Regions from separate parts of the Paenibacillus donghaensis genome, predicted to be linked through region 2. Evidence: a T-box and tRNA genes for the amino acid it is inferred to sense, from the RefSeq annotation. Region 2 holds a T-box; the other holds one or more tRNA genes.
What was found. A T-box is a leader RNA that pairs with one kind of tRNA and senses whether it is charged. The one in region 2 lies ahead of tyrS (tyrosine--tRNA ligase), so its partner is inferred to be a tRNA-Tyr.

Region 1 (6,998 bases), 3.2 Mb from region 2:
CTGGGGAGTACGGTCGCAAGACTGAAACTCAAAGGAATTGACGGGGACCCGCACAAGCAGTGGAGTATGTGGTTTAATTCGAAGCAACGCGAAGAACCTTACCAGGTCTTGACATCCCTCTGAATCTGCTAGAGATAGCAGCGGCCTTCGGGACAGAGGAGACAGGTGGTGCATGGTTGTCGTCAGCTCGTGTCGTGAGATGTTGGGTTAAGTCCCGCAACGAGCGCAACCCTTATGCTTAGTTGCCAGCACATGATGGTGGGCACTCTAAGCAGACTGCCGGTGACAAACCGGAGGAAGGTGGGGATGACGTCAAATCATCATGCCCCTTATGACCTGGGCTACACACGTACTACAATGGCCGGTACAAAGGGCTGCGAAACCGCGAGGTGGAGCGAATCCCAACAAAGCCGGTCTCAGTTCGGATTGCAGGCTGCAACTCGCCTGCATGAAGTCGGAATTGCTAGTAATCGCGGATCAGCATGCCGCGGTGAATACGTTCCCGGGTCTTGTACACACCGCCCGTCACACCACGAGAGTTTACAACACCCGAAGTCGGTGGGGTAACCCGCAAGGGAGCCAGCCGCCGAAGGTGGGGTAGATAATTGGGGTGAAGTCGTAACAAGGTAGCCGTATCGGAAGGTGCGGCTGGATCACCTCCTTTCTATGGAGAATCGTTTCCTGCAACGGAAACATTCGAACAGAAGCGTAAGCTTCTATAGAACCTTCGGGTTCAACACACTCACTCGTTGCTCAGTTTTGAGAGTTTAAGCTCTCTGTTTCTGAAAGGTTTGGACGATCACGAAAGTGTCGTTAAACGTTTCAGACTACAACTTGATCCTTGAAAACTGGATACCGAAACGAATTTGCGTTTTAGAACATCTTTTAACTGAAGCTTGCGTAAGCAAGTGAACGTGCATTAGATGCTGGAAGCGAAGATTTTGGATGATGAAGCGACCTTTGGCTTTGAATGTGTTAGTGAGTGGAGCAATCCGCGAGCGGCATTCAAAACAAGATGAGCAAATCAGCCAAACATCGTAGCGCTGGTTAAGCTAATAAGAGCACACGGAGGATGCCTAGGCGCCAGGAGCCGACGAAGGACGTGGCGAACAACGAAACTGCCTCGGGGAGCTGTAAGCAAGCTTTGATCCGGGGGTGTCCGAATGGGGAAACCCAGCTGTGGTAATTCGCAGTTACTCCTCTCTGAATACATAGGAGAGGTAGAGGCAGACCAGGGGAACTGAAACATCTAAGTACCCTGAGGAAGAGAAAACAATAGTGATTCCGTCAGTAGCGGCGAGCGAACGCGGAACAGCCTAAACCTAAGAGCTTGCTCTTAGGGGTTGTGGGACGTCTCACAAGGAGTTACAAAGGAATATAGTAGGCGAAGAGGTCTGGAAAGGCCCGCGATAGAGGTAAAAGCCCTGTAGCCTAAACTGTGTTCTCTCCGAGACGGATCCCGAGTAGTGCGGGGCACGTGAAACCCCGTATGAATCCAGCAGGACCATCTGCTAAGGCTAAATACTACCTGGCGACCGATAGTGAAACAGTACCGTGAGGGAAAGGTGAAAAGCACCCCGGAAGGGGAGTGAAATAGAACCTGAAACCGTGTGCTTACAAAAAGTCAGAGCCCGTTTTAGGGGTGATGGCGTGCCTTTTGTAGAATGAACCGGCGAGTTACGTTTACCATGCAAGGTTAAGGTGAGAAGCCGGAGCCGCAGCGAAAGCGAGTCTGAATAGGGCGATTTGAGTATGGGGCGTAGACCCGAAACCGTGTGATCTACCCCTGTCCAGGGTGAAGGTGCGGTAACACGCACTGGAGGCCCGAACCCACGCATGTTGAAAAATGCGGGGATGAGGTGGGGGTAGCGGAGAAATTCCAATCGAACTCGGAGATAGCTGGTTCTCCCCGAAATAGCTTTAGGGCTAGCCTCGGTATAAGAATAGTGGAGGTAGAGCACTGATTGGGTGCGGGGCCCGCAAGGGTTACCAAGCTCAGTCAAACTCCGAATGCCACATATTTATTGCCGGGAGTCAGACAGTGAGTGCTAAGATCCATTGTCGAAAGGGAAACAGCCCAGACCATCAGCTAAGGTCCCCAAGTGTGTGTTAAGTGGGAAAGGATGTGGAGTTGCACAGACAACCAGGATGTTGGCTTAGAAGCAGCCACCATTGAAAGAGTGCGTAATAGCTCACTGGTCGAGTGACTCTGCGCCGAAAATGTAACGGGGCTAAACACACCACCGAAGCTATGGCTAGGATCGACTTCACTGCTTCTTTGAGCGGTGTTTATCAGAAATAGACATGTATGCCTGAAATCATCCTGGAAGGGATGAAGGCTATATGTTCTACAGGGGATAAACACATTTCGAAGCTGGAGTGAAGTCGATCCTGGGGTAGGGGAGCGTTGTATATACGTTGAAGGTATACCGTGAGGAGTGCTGGAGCGTATACAAGTGAGAATGCCGGTATGAGTAACGAAAAGATCAGTGAGAATCTGATCCGCCGAAAGCCCAAGGTTTCCTGAGGAAGGCTCGTCCGCTCAGGGTAAGTCGGGACCTAAGGCGAGGCCGAAAGGCGTAGTCGAAGGACAACAGTTTGAAATTACTGTACCACCGTAATCCGCTATGAGCGATGGGGTGACGCAGGAGGGTAGTGACGCGGACTGATGGATGTGTCCGTCTAAGCAGTGAGGCTGATGTGTAGGCAAATCCGCACATCGTGAAGGCTGGGCTGTGATGGGGAGCGAAAATGTTAGTAGCGAAGGTCATGATCTCACACTGCCAAGAAAAGCCTCTAGCCAGGAGAAGGTGCCCGTACCGCAAACCGACACAGGTAGGCGAGAAGAGAATTCTAAGGCGCGCGGAAGAACTCTCGTTAAGGAACTCGGCAAAATGACCTCGTAACTTCGGGAGAAGAGGTGCCTCGGTAGGGTGAATAGCCCGAGGGGGCCGCAGTGAAAAGGCCCAAGCGACTGTTTAGCAAAAACACAGGTCTGTGCGAAGCCGTAAGGCGAAGTATACGGGCTGACGCCTGCCCGGTGCTGGAAGGTTAAGGGGAGCGGTTAGGGGTAACCCGAAGCTGTGAACCGAAGCCCCAGTAAACGGCGGCCGTAACTATAACGGTCCTAAGGTAGCGAAATTCCTTGTCAGGTAAATTCTGACCCGCACGAATGGCGTAACGACTTGGGCGCTGTCTCAACGAGAGATCCGGTGAAATTTTAATACCTGTGAAGATGCAGGTTACCCGCGACAAGACGGAAAGACCCCATGGAGCTTTACTGCAGCTTGATATTGAATTTGGGTACGATCTGTACAGGATAGGTGGGAGCCAGAGAAGCAGGAGCGCAAGCTTCTGCAGAGGCGCCGTTGGGATACCACCCTGATCGTATCTAGGTTCTAACCTAGTGCCCTTATCGGGTACGGGGACCGTGTCAGGCGGGCAGTTTGACTGGGGCGGTCGCCTCCTAAAGAGTAACGGAGGCGTTCCAAGGTTCCCTCAGAATGGTTGGAAATCATTCGCAGAGTGCAAAGGCATAAGGGAGCTTGACTGCGAGACCTACAAGTCGAGCAGGGACGAAAGTCGGACTTAGTGATCCGGTGGTACCGCATGGAAGGGCCATCGCTCAACGGATAAAAGCTACCCTGGGGATAACAGGCTTATCTCCCCCAAGAGTCCACATCGACGGGGAGGTTTGGCACCTCGATGTCGGCTCATCGCATCCTGGGGCTGAAGTAGGTCCCAAGGGTTGGGCTGTTCGCCCATTAAAGCGGTACGCGAGCTGGGTTCAGAACGTCGTGAGACAGTTCGGTCCCTATCTGTCGTGGGCGCAGGAAATTTGAGAGGAGCTGTCCTTAGTACGAGAGGACCGGGATGGACGTACCGCTGGTGCACCAGTTGTTCCGCCAGGAGCATGGCTGGGTAGCTACGTACGGACGGGATAAGCGCTGAAAGCATCTAAGCGTGAAGCCCCCCTCAAGATGAGATTTCCCAACTAGTAAGACCCCTTGAAGACGACGAGGTAGATAGGTTGGAGGTGGAAGTGCAGCAATGCATGGAGCTGACCAATACTAATCGGTCGAGGGCTTATCCACAATCTTAAAACGCAGATTTGTTTCGGATTCAGTTTTCAGGCGATTAAGCCTGTAAATGTACTATATTCCCTGATAGCTCAGTTGGTAGAGCACTCGACTGTTAATCGAGTTGTCACAGGTTCGAGTCCTGTTCGGGGAGCCATATGGAGAGGTGTCCGAGTTTGGTCGAAGGAGCACGATTGGAAATCGTGTAGGCGCCACAAGCGTCTCAAGGGTTCGAATCCCTTTCTCTCCGCCATATTATTTAGTAAGGCCCGTTGGTCAAGGGGTTAAGACACCTCCCTTTCACGGAGGTAACATGGGTTCGAATCCCATACGGGTCACCATTTTTCACTTGATTTTAACCTGTGAGATTTGGTACAATAGTATTTGTTCTTTTATGGAGGCTTAGCTCAGCTGGGAGAGCATCTGCCTTACAAGCAGAGGGTCGGGGGTTCGATCCCCTCAGCCTCCACCATGATAATTTTATAAGATAGTGTTTACAATGACGCGGGGTGGAGCAGCCCGGTAGCTCGTCGGGCTCATAACCCGAAGGCCGCAGGTTCAAATCCTGCCCCCGCAACCAATGGAACCGTGGTGTAGTTGGCCTAACATGCCTGCCTGTCACGCAGGAGATCGCGGGTTCGAATCCCGTCGGTTCCGCCATTTTAATAATGTATGGCTCGGTAGCTCAGTCGGTAGAGCAAAGGACTGAAAATCCTTGTGTCGGCGGTTCGATTCCGTTCCGAGCCACCATGTTTTATTTTAAAGACTGCACCGTGCCGGTGTAGCTCAACTGGTAGAGCAACTGACTTGTAATCAGTAGGTTGGGGGTTCAAGTCCTCTCGCCGGCACCAATAATCCTGGAGGATTAGCGAAGTGGCCAAACGCATCAGACTGTAAATCTGCTCACGTAAGTGTTCGGTGGTTCGAATCCATCATCCTCCACCAGTTTTTAGGGGCATAGTTTAAAGGTAGAACAACGGTCTCCAAAACCGTTGGTGTGGGTTCAATTCCTGCTGCCCCTGCCAATTTTTTTAAAGTTTATATGGCGGTCGTGGCGAAGTGGTTAACGCACCGGATTGTGGTTCCGGCATTCGTGGGTTCGAGACCCATCGGTCGCCCCATTTTCTTTAAGAATATAAATTGGCAATAATGTACTATAGTGTGGCGATCGTGGCGAAGTGGTTAACGCACCGGATTGTGGTTCCGGCATTCGTGGGTTCGAGACCCATCGGTCGCCCCTTTTTACTTTCTAAATGTAAATGAATGTATGTTGGGGATTAGCCAAGCGGTAAGGCAACGGACTTTGACTCCGTCATGCATAGGTTCAAATCCTATATCCCCAGCCATTTTATGCGGACGTGGCTCAGCGGTAGAGCATCGCCTTGCCAAGGCGAGGGTCGCGGGTTCGATTCCCGTCGTCCGCTCCATTTTTTTGGCGCCATAGCCAAGTGGTAAGGCAAAGCTCTGCAAAAGCTTTATCCCCAGTTCGAGTCTGGGTGGCGCCTCCATTTTTATTCTTAAGCAATGCGCCGATGTGGTGGAATTGGCAGACACGCCGCACTCAAAATGCGGTGCCGAGAGGCTTGCCGGTTCGAGTCCGGCTATCGGTATACTAAAAGGGTTTATAAAATTGCTAACTCAGCGATTTTATAAGCCTTTTTTCTTTGCCGAGATGTTATATTTTTATCGCTTTATTCATGGTTTCTGCTGAGTAGCCACATTGATATAGTCCAGGTAGTCCATACAGTACGAATCTTTGCAAAGGTCACAGTTTACTCCTGCTGCTGTTTAAGATGCAGCAGCTTGTAGAATGCGTCTACAAGCGGCAGAGTGCGGCGGCTTGCTTTGTTCTTCGTCCTGTAGGTCAATAGCAGACCATTTCAAACCAAGTACCTCACTTCGCCGTAATCCATAAAAAGCTGCAAGAATGACAGCAAGCTCAATTTTGCTGTTCCTTACAACTTCCAAGAGACGCAGATTCTCCGTTATCCGCTTCACCTACACATTCCATATCAGACTGCGAATCTATGTTGTACCTTAGCCCTTGACGAACAAAAGGTTGATCATCTACAAGTAAAATTCGAATTTTTTCACTAGATTTTAGCCGGAGAGATGGTCGCTCAGCCTATTGTTGGGCTGTAATGGCAGATTCCAGCCATCAATTCCAAACGTAGCAAGTTGAATACCCACAGCCAGCAAAACGTTTATTGAAAAGACAATCAGTGCAAAAAGAAAGGATGCTGAAATTTTTGCCTTTATCAATTTGGATTTTCCGTATCTAGTCGAGAGAATAACGCTGTCAGCGCCGGATTGATATTCTCCTGCGAATACAGGAGCAACACAAATGCAGATTGCAATAATGGTAACGATTAGCAATTCAAAACATTGGAACAGGCTTTTCCAGCCAGCATGATAGCCATATTCATAAGGCGTTTCAATCTGACTGTTTTTAGCGTTCCAAAAATCTTTTTCTTGCTCGGAATATGCCCAGTCAGAATAGTCTACAGTAAAACATTTCTCCACTTTTTCGGTGCGGGCCGCATAAAACTCTGCATTATCTTCTAACTGCATATCTCTGATAACGGTAAGTCCGGTAAGAGTGGTTTTCCCTGCCCCGTTTGCTCCAAGCCAAAGTATAGTTTTTCTGATTTCTTTCAATCTTCCGTCATTAATTTAAACGTTAATTTCATCAAGGTGCAAGTGCAGGTATTCTTCCTTGGGCGGAAGCGGCTTGTCGCTCATGATAGCGTCCAGAATATTGCACATGCTGACGGACAGCTGATCCGGCTGTTCATTTATGTTCCGTTGCAAATATCTATCAGGCTTATCCCTGTTTGTTTTTTATCAGGATATGAAGTATAGTTTTGAAAATAGATGTTGAAAGAGGAAATGTATGGTTACTATTCATGATGTTGCTTT
Region 2 (6,998 bases):
TTACCCTGTCGCTACGGGAGCGGGTGTTTCGAGGCATATTCAGTAGAAAAGCAGAAGCCTTCGCGGCATCCAACACGGCCGATTATTTATCCGCACTGACCAACGATATCAAACAGCTGGAGGATCAGTATATTCAGCCTCTGCTGCAGGTCATGCAGAATGTGGTGGTGTTTGCGGCTTCCGTGCTGGTTCTCCTCTACATTAGTCCGCTGGTGACGGCCATCCTTGCCGGCTGCATGGTGCTGATATTCATTATCCCCTCCCTCTTCGGCACAGCGCTGCAGACCAAGCAAAGCGCCGTATCAGCTCAGATGTCGATCTTTACCATCCGCTTAAAAGACCTGTTATCCGGCTTCGAGGTGATCAAATCCTATGCGATGGGCACATACGCCGGACACAAGTTCCAGACGGAGAACCGGCAGGCAGCGGATACCCGTTTTGCCGCCGACCGGCTGTTTGCACTGAATGAAAGTGTGTCCCAGACTTTGGCGATCCTGACCCAGTTTGCGGTTGTTTTTGTGGCCGCCTATCTGATTATTACCGGAAATCTATCGGCGGGAAGTCTGGTTGCGCTGGTCCAGCTGAGTGGCGGTTTCGTCGGTCCTGTTCTCGTAATTATGGAGAATCTGCCCAAGATCAAAGGTGTACGGCCGGTAGTGGAACGGATCGATGCCCTCTCTGCCCAGCACCATGATACCCCTGCGGAACAGCTTGATCCTCAATTCAACGTAGCTTTATCCGCCAACCATCTGCAGTTTGGGTATACGCCAGGACAGCCGGTCCTTAAAGACGTATCACTCACACTGGACAAAGGCAAAAAATACGCGCTCGCCGGACCCAGCGGCTGTGGTAAATCCACACTGGTCAAGCTGCTGACAGGTTATTATGACCGTTATGAAGGCACTGTCGAGTTGGACGGCACTAATCTGAAGCAGCTGGACACCTCTCGGCTGCAGGAACTGGTCTCAACGATTCATCAGAATGTGTATATGTTTGATAGTGACATCCATTTTAATATTTGTCTGCACGAAGAGTTCTCAGCGGAACAGCTGGAAGAGGTGCTTCACACCAGCGGCATACATAAGTTCCTCGAGCAGACTAATGGGCTGCAGTCCCCCGTAGGCGAGAACGGTTCACAGCTGTCCGGAGGCCAGCGGCAGCGGATTGCCGTTGCCCGTGCCCTGATCCGTAATAAGCCGATCCTGATTCTGGATGAAGGCACGTCGGCGATAGACATGCAGACCGCGTATGAAATCGAGGGCCGTTTGCTCGCGTTGGAGGATCTGACCCTGATTACGATCACCCATAATATGAATGAGCTGATGCTTGGCAGGTACGATGAGATTATTTATATGGAAGAGGGACGAATTGCCGAGCGGGGCAGCCTGCACGAACTGCTGGCGTATGGAGGGCGATTCCATGACTTCTACACGCAAAAAGAAGCCGTTACGCCGTCTAATGAACAACAGCAACCGTTGCTGCAAGAAATCGATGCTGTCTAATCCTACGCAATGATGCCATTAGATCCCGCGTACACCTCTGTAAACGCAAGAACAAACAGACCTGTTCCTCACGTTAAGGTGAGAGACAGGTCTGTGTTTTTTTATAAATATAAGAATTTATATAATTCCGTATAAATTATCCTTCTATTTCTCGCTGAAACGGTACCGTCCTATAAAAGGACGGCAAAGCCGTTTCCACTTGCCGGCTCAGAAGCGGGTTAACCCAGCTTGACCAGACTGTAATTTTTTTTGCCTTTACGGATAATGATGAATCGACCGCCAATGGCATGCTCAGCGGTAACGTCCAGCTGGATGTCACTTACGCGTTCGCCATTCAGGGAGATTGCACCCTTGGTGATATCCTCACGCGCCTGGCGTTTGGATGGCTCAATCCCCAGATCCACCAACCAGTCTACGATATTCTTCGTTTCGCGGCCAGTCGTGAATGTAGGCATTTCCTTGAAGCCTTCTTCAATTTCATCGGCGGTCAGTGAGCGGATATCTCCGCTGAACAAGGCGGCGGTGATCCGCTTCGCCTGCTCCAGCAGCTCTTCGCCGTGTACGAAGCGGGTCATTTCTTCCGCCAGCGCTTTCTGTGCTTCGCGTTTGTGCGGCTCACTCTGTACCTTCTCGGCCAATGCTTCAATAGCCGCCTGATCCAGGAAAGTGAAGTATTTCAGGTATTTGACCACATCGCGGTCATCGCTATTGGCCCAGAACTGGTAGAATTCGAACGGCGTTGTTTGGGCCGGGTCGAGCCAGATTGCACCGCCGGCACTTTTGCCAAACTTGGTGCCATCGGATTTCAGCATCAGCGGAATGGTCAGGCCGAAGGCCCTGGCTTCGGAGCCTTCTTTCTTACGGATCAGATCCAGTCCACTTGTAATGTTGCCCCATTGGTCGGAGCCGCCGATCTGCAGCTGCACATCCTCATGCTGGTACAGATGCAGGTAGTCGAGCGACTGCAGGATCTGGTAGGAGAATTCGGTGAACGTGATTCCACTGTCGAGCCGGCTCGCTACCACATCCTTCGAGAGCATCGTGTTCATGCTGAAGTTTTTGCCATAATCGCGCAGGAATTCGATCACATTAATCTTGTGGGTCCAGTCATAGTTGTTCACCATCCGCACCTGATTAGCCTCATTGTCGGTCAGGAACAGCTTCTTCATCTGGGCGGTCAAGGCATCCACATTCTCCTGCACCTGCTCCATCGTCTGCAGCGAGCGTTCGGTCTGGCGTCCGCTTGGATCGCCAATCGTTCCCGTTGCCCCGCCGATCAGAATGACCGGACGGTGACCGGCCAGCTGGAAACGCTTCAGTATCATGAACGGAATCAAATGCCCGATATGCATACTGTTGCCTGTCGGGTCAATGCCGCAATACAGCGAAACCGCCTTGGTCTCCATCAGCTCGCGCAAGCCTTCGGCGTCGGTCTGCTGGTTAATGGCCTCACGCCACTCCAGTTCATCAATAATGTTCAATGTGATACAGCCCCTTTGTGTACAGAAGATTTCCTTATGAATTACGTTGATGGCCTCGCAGCAGCCCATGGCGCACACGGTACTTCCGGACAACAAAAAATCGCCCCTTGTCTATTGTAGACACAGGGACGATTGAATAAACCGTGTTACCACCCAAATTGAACAAGCAGCACGTCATAGCGCAGCTCATACCACTCTTAGCGAGATATCGTTCGCTTCAGTCCGCTTGGCATTACCCAAGATACTCCAGAGTGTAATTCACAGACCTTGTATATATCAGGTTCCATCAACCCCTGACTTTCTATAACAGGGACAAGACTGCTACTGGGCTCTTTCAACGTATATCCTCTATAAGATTACAGCCAGTATAGCTTAACTGCAAAATACTTGTCAATACATGACATAGCCGGAGCGCGATGATAGAGCCTCACTTCATGCGGGTCTATAAGTCTCTGATGTACCAGGTGTCACAAGCATAGTGCTCAGAACCGGGAAGTGGAGCAGGCAGTGGCTCGAACCCTTGTTTGCTGTAGAAACGGTTCGCGGCGTGCATGTTCTGCAGCGTCTCCAGGTAACAATGGCGGTAATCGAGTTTGGCGAAATCAAGAGCAGTCTCCAGCAGTTGTGAGGCGATACCCGACCCGCGGCATTCCGGGGAGAGATACATTTTCTGAAGCTCACATACCTCATCCGATTCAGCGAACTCAGCTATTCCGCACCCGCCAAGCAATCTGCCATCTGATTCAACGATCCAATAAGCCCGCTTCCCGTGCTGATTGTAGTATTCATACAAATGATCCAGGCTTGGATCTGCCCAAGCCAAGCCTTCGCGGTTACCGCCGAATTCAGTCAGGCATGTTCTGATAATCTGTGCTATCGCTTCATTATCGCTGTTATGTATGAGTCTGATGTTCATCAATGAATGTACTTCCTCCTATGGGTTCTTAAGTAGTGTAGGAAGCTGGCTGCTCCAAGCCTGAACTTATGAATTAAGTCCATCGTCTCAGCTGATTTCAGTTGTGTTCATGCTCTAGAATCGAATATAGACAGGAATCATGCCATAGGCCCTTATGCCACATATGCTCTCTAAGCTGACCTTCGTATTTCATACCGATAGCTTGCATCACCTTGGCAGAACCGAGATTGACCGGGCGGCAGGTTGCATAAATGCGGTGAAGGCCCTGCTCCTTAAAACCCAATCGCAAAAGGGCTGCGGCAGCCTCTGAAGCGAAACCTTGACCCCAGTAGGTACGGTTATAACAATAACCGATTTCTCCTTGACCAGTAGCTGTGATATGTATGCCGCTGCCGCCGATCAGTTTTCCGGTTGCTTTGTAGACTACGGCGAACTCATAGTCTTTCCGGGGTTGATGCTGCTGTGTCTCGATGACAGCGGCAAGATAGTCTTGTGTATCCTGTTTGTCATTAGGTCCCCATATCATATACCGGGTAACCAATGGATCAGATGCATACACATGAACAGCCTCCCAATCTTCAGCCCGGAATTCCCGGATAAGCAAGCGTTCCGTTTCAATAACCATAGTATTCCTCCCAAAAGTTATACTAGCATCAGATTCACAGAAGTTACATCGGTAAAACTTGCTTCGTAAGCTCCCCATATAGAAACTGCTTAGCTACGATAGCATAAGTTTAGTATCACATGCCGAACTTTCGGAGTAAATGATGCGAATGTGATTACTACTTAGGACTCTTCCCTCTTCGCACGTAAGCCCGGCTCCGATTTCAGACCGCTAGCGGACCCAGGAGCCTCTATTTGCTGTACATACGCAGATTTGACGGATTAACGGACCGAGGAGCCTCTATATCACATAAAATCCCCGGGCCAGAGCCCGTTTGGACGATATAGCGGCTATACGGTCCTAAGACCTCTACCTATCGCAGTAATGAGCAAATAAGAGCTATGAGGTCCGCTAGACAGTGGGTTAGCTATCATTTAAGCTCTTGGAGTATCGCAGGGCCTAAGTAGTAACCGATTGTGCAACTAATTCCATCCCAATCGTAAGTTATCAGGCGATTAAGTGCGATAGTGCAACTAATTTCGAGAAAATAAAGTATTTTTCGTTCAAACGCCGGAATTAAGTGCTATTCTGCAACTATTTGCTCCAAAACGGAAAAAATCGTCTAATTAGATGCAGTTTTGCAACTAAATTAATAACTCCTGTTCAATCTTATGAAAACACTATGTAGCACTTCAAAGCATACCTCATGGTTACTCTAAACAATCTACTCGCTTTCGCCCCGCAGTGCCAGCTCGAACGCCTCATCCCGGTCACAGACCAGCTTGCCCTCCACCACGTCCAGCCGTGCAGCCTGAACCGAGGAGCGTCGGGTGGCATATGTGGACAGATTGGCATTCGCAGCAGAACGTTCCGGGTGCGTGAAATAGAAGATGAACGCCTCATCCCCCTGTACCACCACGTCAGCATGCAGGCCGATGGTTCCGTCATCCGGTCGGCTGCCGGGCTGATCGAGGATCAGACCATTGCGTTCCCAGTGCTCCAGATCCTCAGAGCGGAAGACGCCTTGCCCTCTCCACTCGTCGATGATCATCCAGTAGCTTCCTTTGAACTCAAACACATTCGGACCTTCATGGCCCTGATGGGTCAAGACTGGACCGACGACCTCCCAATCATACAGGTTCTGGCTGTCGGCGGCATAGGTGGCGGAGTTATGTGCTTCATCCTTATACCACATGCGGAAGCCGCCACCCGGCAGCGGGAACACACAGGCATCGATCACCCGATTCGAGCTAAGCGACAACATAGACTGGTAGGACCATGCTAGCAGATCCGGGCTGGTGTAGTGCAGAATATTACGTTCGAAACCGCTCCAGCGGTCCGGCACACCTTGGATGTAGCTCACATACATGTGATAAGTTCCTTCATGCCAGATGATCTCCGGCGCCCAGAACGTATTGTGTCCCCACTCGATGTCAAGGCCAGGCAGCAGCCCCCGGTAGGCCCAGGTAGCACCTCCATCCTTAGAGGAAGCCACACCAAGCCCGCTGCCGTGAACCCAGGCCACGCCGGAATCTTCGGCGGACGCTCTGCGGCTGGTGTACACCATCCACCATTCCTTCGCAGCACGGTTCCAGATCAGTGTGGGGTCTGTTGCCCCGTCATGAATCGGGTCACGGAATAAAGGTGCATTCATCTTCATTCTCCTATTCTATAGGTTATTGGGATACACGCTGGCGAATTCTAAAGACCGTGACCGATTGTTTCGGAAAAGTATAGGCGAAACCGGATTCCTCCGTACTGAAACTCCGCTCTTGCGGTACAATTTGCTCAGGGTGCTCGAAGCTGTTCTCGTCCTCCAGGTTGTGGCCGGACAATTCAAATACGTCTACATTCATTCCCCCTTGAATGTTGTCATCTATATTGATATGAGCGGTCACAGCCTCAGCCTGCACATTGACAGCCTTCAGAATGATGTCTCCGCTTGAAAGCTCCATGCTGGCCGTATAATACAGCGGTTCAATGGTTGGAAGCTTGTCTTCGGTCTCATTCACCAGTTCGCCGTCAATATAGGTGCGGATCTCTCTGCCGGACACTTCCAGCACCAGGCTGTATTCCACATCGGTTTCTACCGAGAACATGCTCTGCGTCAGGACAGAATTCCGTCCGTCTACAACGGCACAGACCATCGTATCCTGATTCAGCCAGCCGCCCAGCTCCCAGAAGAGGCGATTGTGATCATCCTTGCGCCCGAATTCAATAATGAACCCTTTGGGTCCTGCCGTTCTTCTCGCCTTCAGGCTTAAAGTATAGTGCTCCCAGCCGGTTTCACCCAGTTCAAGTACACGCGGAATATTGCTGCCTTCCGGCAGATCCTTCATTGTATTCACTTCCGGGGATAGTCCGCTGAAGGTTCGCTTCTCCCCGGTGACCCGGTTCAGCAGCTCTATGTCGTAGAATTCGGCCGCCGTATTACTGGCCGTCAGGACAATTGGCCCGATAATCGCAGAAGCCGCAGCCGCCTGCGGTGCGCTGAA

Region 1: it encodes a tRNA-Tyr, which carries the amino acid that the T-box ahead of tyrS (tyrosine--tRNA ligase) is inferred to sense. The anticodon was not compared.

What each region holds. Positions count from the first base shown of each region.
Region 1 covers NZ_CP021780.1:5,974,653-5,981,650, reverse strand. Annotated here, with positions in the region: rRNA gene B9T62_RS27115 (16S ribosomal RNA) at 1-664, shown strand, start outside; rRNA gene B9T62_RS27110 (23S ribosomal RNA) at 1,046-4,094, shown strand; tRNA gene B9T62_RS27105 (tRNA-Asn) at 4,161-4,236, shown strand; tRNA gene B9T62_RS27100 (tRNA-Ser) at 4,240-4,332, shown strand; tRNA gene B9T62_RS27095 (tRNA-Glu) at 4,346-4,420, shown strand; tRNA gene B9T62_RS27090 (tRNA-Val) at 4,476-4,551, shown strand; tRNA gene B9T62_RS27085 (tRNA-Met) at 4,583-4,659, shown strand; tRNA gene B9T62_RS27080 (tRNA-Asp) at 4,662-4,739, shown strand; tRNA gene B9T62_RS27075 (tRNA-Phe) at 4,754-4,829, shown strand; tRNA gene B9T62_RS27070 (tRNA-Thr) at 4,855-4,930, shown strand; tRNA gene B9T62_RS27065 (tRNA-Tyr) at 4,939-5,024, shown strand; tRNA gene B9T62_RS27060 (tRNA-Trp) at 5,031-5,104, shown strand; tRNA gene B9T62_RS27055 (tRNA-His) at 5,125-5,200, shown strand; tRNA gene B9T62_RS27050 (tRNA-His) at 5,244-5,316, shown strand; tRNA gene B9T62_RS27045 (tRNA-Gln) at 5,351-5,425, shown strand; tRNA gene B9T62_RS27040 (tRNA-Gly) at 5,432-5,506, shown strand; tRNA gene B9T62_RS27035 (tRNA-Cys) at 5,514-5,587, shown strand; tRNA gene B9T62_RS27030 (tRNA-Leu) at 5,608-5,689, shown strand; gene B9T62_RS27020 (hypothetical protein) at 6,180-6,737, opposite strand; gene B9T62_RS40295 (hypothetical protein) at 6,753-6,890, opposite strand; gene B9T62_RS27015 (LacI family DNA-binding transcriptional regulator) at 6,973-6,998, shown strand, end outside.
Region 2 covers NZ_CP021780.1:2,731,969-2,738,966, reverse strand. Annotated here, with positions in the region: gene B9T62_RS11940 (ABC transporter ATP-binding protein) at 1-1,502, shown strand, start outside; gene tyrS (tyrosine--tRNA ligase) at 1,721-2,983, opposite strand; T-box leader at 3,105-3,330, opposite strand; gene B9T62_RS11930 (GNAT family N-acetyltransferase) at 3,426-3,899, opposite strand; gene B9T62_RS11925 (GNAT family N-acetyltransferase) at 3,997-4,524, opposite strand; gene B9T62_RS11920 (glycoside hydrolase family protein) at 5,228-6,157, opposite strand; gene B9T62_RS11915 (alpha-L-arabinofuranosidase C-terminal domain-containing protein) at 6,180-6,998, opposite strand, start outside.